3 regions of the Natronincola ferrireducens genome follow, and region 3 is predicted to be linked to each of the others. Evidence: predicted binding sites of a transcription regulator. Region 3 holds the regulator's gene; each other region holds the start of a gene.
What was found. Region 3 encodes HrcA, which represses chaperone genes, less so after heat shock. Its sites were predicted from a motif close to TTAGCACTCNNNNNNNNNGAGTGCTAA; they were not measured.

Region 1 (2,282 bases), on a different contig from region 3:
TATGTCCTTCCATAGCAGAGAGGAATTTTCACAAAATGTTGAAGCTATCTATTGTGTAAAGGGACAAGTAAAATTAAAAATTTCAATAGATAATAGTATGATCTTGGATGAAGGAGATATTATTTTAATAACAAAGAAAGGGAATTTCAGTGACCTGCAACTAGAGATGTATAACCTAAAGGATGAAAAAGCCCACCTAATTAGAACGAGTATCCACTACTAAAGAAGAAAGAAAATGATTTATAGAAAATTGCTATATACTAAAATAATATAACCCTATAAGGAAAATTAATAGCTATGGAAAAAACAGGGCAGGCTCAAGTCATTTACAGTAAATAAAGGGTGGACTATAGAAAAAACCTATAGGTAACCCACCTACAAGGTTGAAAACTTGAGTCAATGATGTATAATATGATTAAAAATTATAACCCAAAGGAGCTAGATGAAATGAAGCTAATTTATCAGGGAAAAACAAAGGATATATATGCTTTGGAGGATGGAAACTATTTACTTAGATTTAAGGATGATGTTACGGGAGAAAATGGTGTATTTGATCCAGGAGCCAATACCGTCGGTCTAACGATTGAAGGTGCTGGTAAGGCCGGTCTTAGATTAACAAAATTCTTTTTTGAAATCCTAAAAGAAAAAGGAATACCTACCCATTATGTTGATGCAAACGTTGAAGAGGCAACTATGACGGTGAAAACAGCAACGGTGTTTGGCAAGGGGATGGAGGTAATCTGTCGCTATAGGGCAGTAGGAAGCTTTTTACGCCGTTATGGTATGTATGTAGAAGAAGGACAGTCATTAGATAGATTTGTGGAGGTTACCCTTAAGGATGATGAACGGCAGGACCCCCCTATTACTGAGGATGGGCTGGACATGCTGGGTATATTGTCAAAGGAAGAGTACAAAACATTAAAAGCCCTTACCCAAAGGATAGGAGATATAGTAAAGGAAGAATTAGCTAAAAAATCTATTGAGTTATATGATATTAAGTTTGAGTTTGGGCGCTTGAAGGAAAACAACGAAATTGTTTTAATCGATGAAATTTCTGGAGGAAACATGAGGGCCTATAAGGATGGTCAATATATTGAGCCATTAAAGCTAGAAAAATTAGTGATGGAAGGGGAGTAAAAACTATTTATTAAAGTTATAAAGTTAAAAATTTAAAAATTAGCACTCTATCACAGGGAGTGCTAATTTTTCTATTGACTGTAAATTCATATAATTGTATGATAGATTTGTACAAAGGATGATAGTCCTTTAAATTTTTAAATATCTACATAATATTAAATCATTAAGGAGGGTATTTATGAGTAAAGAAAAAGGAAATTTGTCGATCCACAGTGAGAATATTTTTCCTATTATTAAAAAGTGGCTGTATTCAGATCATGATATCTTCATTAGAGAGTTAATTTCCAATGCTTGTGATGCTATTACCAAGCTAAAAAGATTAAATAGTCTAGGAGAGGCCGACTTAGATGGCAAAACAGATTTTCAGGTGAAGGTTATCCTAGATAAAACAGCAAGAACCTTAAAGTTCATCGATAATGGTATTGGTATGACGGAGGAGGAAGTAAAGAAATATATTAATCAGATTGCTTTTTCCGGGGCGGAAGATTTTCTTAAGACCTATAAGGATAAGGGAGATGCCGACCAAATTATCGGTCATTTTGGTCTTGGTTTTTATTCTGCCTTTATGGTGGCAGACATTGTAGAAATCGATACTTTATCCTATAAAAACGAGGCTGGGGCCGTTAAATGGTGTTGTGATGGTGGTATAGAGTTTGAGATGGAGGATAGTAATAGAAGGGAAAGAGGTACAGAGATTACCCTTCACCTAGGACAGCAGGGAGAAACCTTCTTAAATGAATATACTGTGAAATCCACCATAGAAAAATACTGTTCCTTTATGCCCTACCCCATTTATTTTGACATAGCCGATAAAGAGCCAGAAAAGGATGGGGAAGGCAATATCATTATTACTGAACCTAAAGCTTTAAATGACACATTACCACTATATACAAAACAGCCAAATAGTTGTACAGATGAAGAGTACAAGGAATTTTACCAAAAAACCTTTAAGGATTTTCGAGAACCACTTTTTTGGATTCATCTCAATATGGACTATCCCTTTAACTTGAAGGGGATTCTTTACTTCCCTAAATTGAACACACAGTTTGATACTATGGAGGGACAGATTAAGCTATACAACAGCCAGGTTTTTGTAGCTGATAACATTAAAGAAGCTATACCAGAATTTTTACTGCTTCTAAAGG
Region 2 (2,282 bases), on a different contig from region 3:
TTACTAGCATTGTATTAGGAAGCATTATAGGGGAAAAGTTGAAGGTATCGGATAAATTGGACAACTTAGGAATTTGGATTGAAAACAGAACTGGTAAGGGAGAGGGCTCTGTTGCCAAAGGATTTGTAACTGCAAGCTTAATTTATTGTGTAGGGGCGATGGCAATTGTAGGTGCTCTAGAAAGTGGGTTAACTGGAAATCATGAAACCCTCTACGCTAAATCACTATTAGATGGGATTTCTTCCGTTATTTTTGCTTCAAGTTTAGGCATTGGTGTTATATTTTCAGCTGCAGCTGTTTTTGTTTATCAAGGACTTATTACACTTACAGCAGGAGCTGTAAAATATCTTTTGGTGGAAAGTGTAGTACAGGAGATGTCGGCGGTAGGAGGGCTTCTTATTGTAGGTATATCCTTTAATATATTAGAAATCAAACGGGTTTCCGTTGCCAATATGTTGCCAGCAGTATTCTTACCCATATTCTATCAACTACTAGAGCCGGTTTTTTTAACTGTTACTGCTGTTATTCAAAATCTATTTTAATGGATTTTTACTACAAGGAGCTATGGATTATTCCATAGCTTTTGAAATTTTAAGGAAAATAATGAAAAATAATAAAATAGCTAGATAAATGGTAATAATTAAGTGTAATTGGTTATAATAGCAAATGGTGGAGTTTGCTTGGTAAAATTCTTTTATATAATATTATAAATGTAGTTAGCACTCTCTAATGATGAGTGCTAACAAAATGACAGGCAAGAAATTTTGAAAAAATAAAAATAAAACAATATTGTTAAGGAGGTTAAATTATGAACATTAAACCATTAGGTGACAGAGTTGTTATTAAGAAGGTGGAAGCTGAAGAAACAACAAAAAGTGGTATCTTACTACCAGGTAGTGCAAAAGAGCAACCTCAAATGGCTGAAGTTGTTGCTGTAGGGCCAGGGGGAGTAGTAGATGGTAAGGAGATTACAATGGAAGTAAAAGTAGGAGATAAGGTAATCTTCTCAAAATATGCAGGAACAGAAGTGAAGTTTGATGGTGAAGAGTACACAATTTTAAGACAAAACGATATTTTGGCAATTGTTGAATAAACCCAAGATAATACATAAATAATTGAGAAATTAAATCGGTCAAGGAGGGTATTAAAATGGCAAAGGAAATTAAATTCAGTGAAAATGCTAGACGTGCTTTAGAAGCAGGTGTAAATAAGCTTGCAGACACTGTAAAGGTGACATTAGGACCTAAGGGAAGAAATGTTGTTATTGATAAAAAGTTTGGTTCTCCATTAATTACAAATGATGGCGTTACTATAGCTAGAGAAATTGAATTAGAGGATGCCTATGAAAATATGGGTGCTCAATTAGTAAAGGAAGTTGCTACTAAGACCAACGATGTGGCTGGAGACGGTACAACAACAGCTACTCTATTGGCTCAAGCTATTATTAGAGAAGGTATTAAAAACGTAGCAGCTGGAGCAAATCCAATGATTCTTAAAAAAGGTATTGAAAAGGCTGTGAATGTAGCAGTAGAAGAATTGAAGAATATTTCTAAATCAGTAGAAAGTAAAGAAGCTGTTGCACAGGTAGGAGCTATTTCCGCTGGTGATGAAGAAATTGGAAGCTTAATCGCTGATGCTATGGAGAGAGTAGGAAAAGATGGGGTTATTACTGTAGAGGAATCTAAGTCCATGGGTACTACTTTAGATGTAGTGGAGGGTATGCAATTTGATAGAGGCTATTTATCTCCCTATATGGTAACAGATACAGAAAAAATGGAAGCTGTATTAAATGAGCCATATGTTTTAATTACAGATAAGAAGATCTCTAACATACAAGAAATCCTACCAGTATTAGAGCAAATTGTACAACAAGGGAAAAAATTATTAATTATTGCTGAAGATGTTGAAGGTGAAGCTCTAGCTACATTGGTTGTCAATAAATTAAGGGGTACCTTTGAGTGTGTAGCTGTAAAAGCTCCTGGTTTTGGTGATAGAAGAAAAGCTATGCTGGAAGACATCGCTATCTTAACAGGTGGGACTGTTATCTCTGAAGAGTTAGGTTATGAACTAAAATCTGTCACCCTTGATATGTTAGGAACTGCTAGAACTGTAAAGGTAGACAAAGAAAATACAACTATTGTAGAAGGCAGTGGCGATCAAAAATCAATTAAAGACAGAGTTCATCAGATTAAAGTACAAATCGAGGAAACAACCTCTGAATTTGATAAAGAAAAGCTTCAAGAAAGATTGGCTAAATTATCTGGTGGTGTAGCTGTAATTCA
Region 3 (2,282 bases):
CACCATAGCAGGTCTTAAAATCCTGCCGTGGATGGTATATCCCTTTTGAAACACCTCTATTACTTGATCGGTTTCAGCCTCAGCCTCTTCCTTCATAACAGCATGATGTAGATTCATATCAAAAGGTTTGTTCAAGGCATCAATTTCTTCTATACCATGTTTTTTTAGGGTATCTATCATCTGTTTCTGCACCAGCTCAATTCCTTCATATAAACCATTACCTTTATTTTCTTCCCCTTGGGAAGCCAAAGCTCTTTCAAGGTTATCTATAATATTCAATAGATCTGCTGCTAGCTTTTCGTTGGCATAAAGGTAGATATCACTCTTTTCCTTTTCAACCCTTTTTTTATAATTATTAAAATCTGCTTGGAGTCTAACCATTCTATCATAGTACTCTTTGCCTTCAGCTTCTTTTTCCTCTAGCCTTTTCTTCAACGTCTCTACACCTTCTTCAGTTCTTTGATTTTCCATTTCTTCTTGTAGGGCCTCTTTATTGCTATGTATTTCCTCCCTATTTTCTTCCTTATCATTTATTGCTTCTTCTGTTAAGGATGTATCTATTCTATCTTTTTCTTCTGTCATTTTGCTTCACCTACCCCATCTATTTATTCTTAAAGACAAAGATAGAGTGCAAAATGCTAAAGCACTTCGCACCAGTATTTTTATTAATATCTTGTTCTTAACAATTCATTAATATACTGACTAATTTGGTTCAAAGTACCAACTACATTGGAATAATCCATTCTAGTGGGTCCAATAACACTTAATCTTCCTACAATATTACCATTGACTTTATAGGTAGCCGTCACAAGACTGCATTCCTTGGCTTCTTGATAGTTATTTTCACTGCCTATAGATACAGTAATGCCGTCTTCTCTTGAGGATGAAATAATGTTGCTAATGGTCTCCTTTTGCTCTAGCATGCTTAAAAAGGATTTTGCTTTTAAGACATCATTAAATTCAGGAAAATTAAAGATATTGGTTGTGCCGCTTAGAAAGAGCTCAGCATCCTCGATACCCTCTAGTACACTAAAAATTTTAGGAACTACTGCATGAATGATATTGTTAAATTCAAAAAGTTCTTTTTTTAGCTCCTGCAACATCTTACCTTCCATATCTTTTATCGTCATTCCTTGAAGCTTTTTGTTCAAAAGATTGGATACCTTTTCTAGTCGGTGGTATTCTATCCCCTCAGCCATGGTGATTAATGGATTTTTAATAATCCCTGTATCTGTTACCATAACAGCTATAATATTTTCAGTGTCAATTGGCACCAGCTGGATATGCTTTATTTTATTTTCTCTAATTTGTGGTGTTAGTACTAAAGATGTATAATTGGTAAACTGAGAAATGATTTTAGAGCTGTACTGCAATAACTGCTCCGCTTCCCCAAATTGTCTCAACAAATTGTTTTTAATGTTTTTTCTTTGCAAATCAGCAATCATTTTAATTTCCATGAGATTATCTACATAAAGTCGATATCCCTTATCAGAAGGAATTCTCCCTGCAGATGTATGGGGCTGCGTCAGGTACCCCAGTTCCTCTAAGTCTGACATTTCATTTCTAATAGTAGCAGGACTTACACCTAAATCATACTTTTTTGACAAACTCCTAGAGCCTACTGGTTCTGCCGTTTGTATATAATCACGAATGATGGCCTGCAATATCTTTATCTTTCTATCGTTTAATTCCATCACATTCACCTCAGATTATTAGCACTCTGTTCTGTTGAGTGCTAACGTTTCTGATTTTAAAATATCACTTCAATGTATTTTTGTCAAGACTTTTTAAAAAAAATATGAATTATAATAACATTTCTTGGAAAACGATATTGGCTAAATCTATACCTTTACTGGTTAACTTTATATTGTTACTATCGTATTCTATTAATTGCTTTTCTTTTAATTTTTTAAATATTTCCCCATATATATCAAAGGGGGATTGATTAAATCTTTTTTGAAATTCTTTAGTAGATATACCCTCCATCATTCTTAACCCCAAGAACATCGTTTCACTGATTTCATCCTTAAGAGAAAGATCGTTCTTCTCTCCTATAGGTTTTTTACCTTCCATTATGGCCTCCATATAATCTTCAATCTTCGGATGATTATTGAACCTTTGTTGATTAAGGTAGGAGTGGGCTGCTGCCCCCAAGCCTAGATATTGTTGATTTTTCCAATAGGTGATATTATGTCTACATTGATGGTTAGGTTTTGCAAAGTTGGATATTTCATAATGAATATATCCCTTCTCCTTCAAGTATTGAATCCCTTTATGGTACA

Region 1: htpG (molecular chaperone HtpG) is a predicted target of HrcA. The motif match lies at 1,177-1,203, and genes of this name have one in related genera.
Region 2: groES (co-chaperone GroES) is a predicted target of HrcA. The motif match lies at 717-743, and genes of this name have one in related genera.

Annotation. Positions count from the first base shown of each region.
Region 1 covers NZ_FNFP01000001.1:851,716-853,997, forward strand. Annotated here, with positions in the region: gene BLS22_RS03850 (cupin domain-containing protein) at 1-223, shown strand, start outside; gene BLS22_RS03855 (phosphoribosylaminoimidazolesuccinocarboxamide synthase) at 448-1,137, shown strand; gene htpG (molecular chaperone HtpG) at 1,316-2,282, shown strand, end outside.
Region 2 covers NZ_FNFP01000001.1:383,809-386,090, forward strand. Annotated here, with positions in the region: gene BLS22_RS01735 (DUF554 domain-containing protein) at 1-542, shown strand, start outside; gene groES (co-chaperone GroES) at 809-1,093, shown strand; gene groL (chaperonin GroEL) at 1,150-2,282, shown strand, end outside.
Region 3 covers NZ_FNFP01000002.1:20,677-22,958, reverse strand. Annotated here, with positions in the region: gene grpE (nucleotide exchange factor GrpE) at 1-582, opposite strand, end outside; gene hrcA (heat-inducible transcriptional repressor HrcA) at 666-1,694, opposite strand; gene hemW (radical SAM family heme chaperone HemW) at 1,804-2,282, opposite strand, start outside.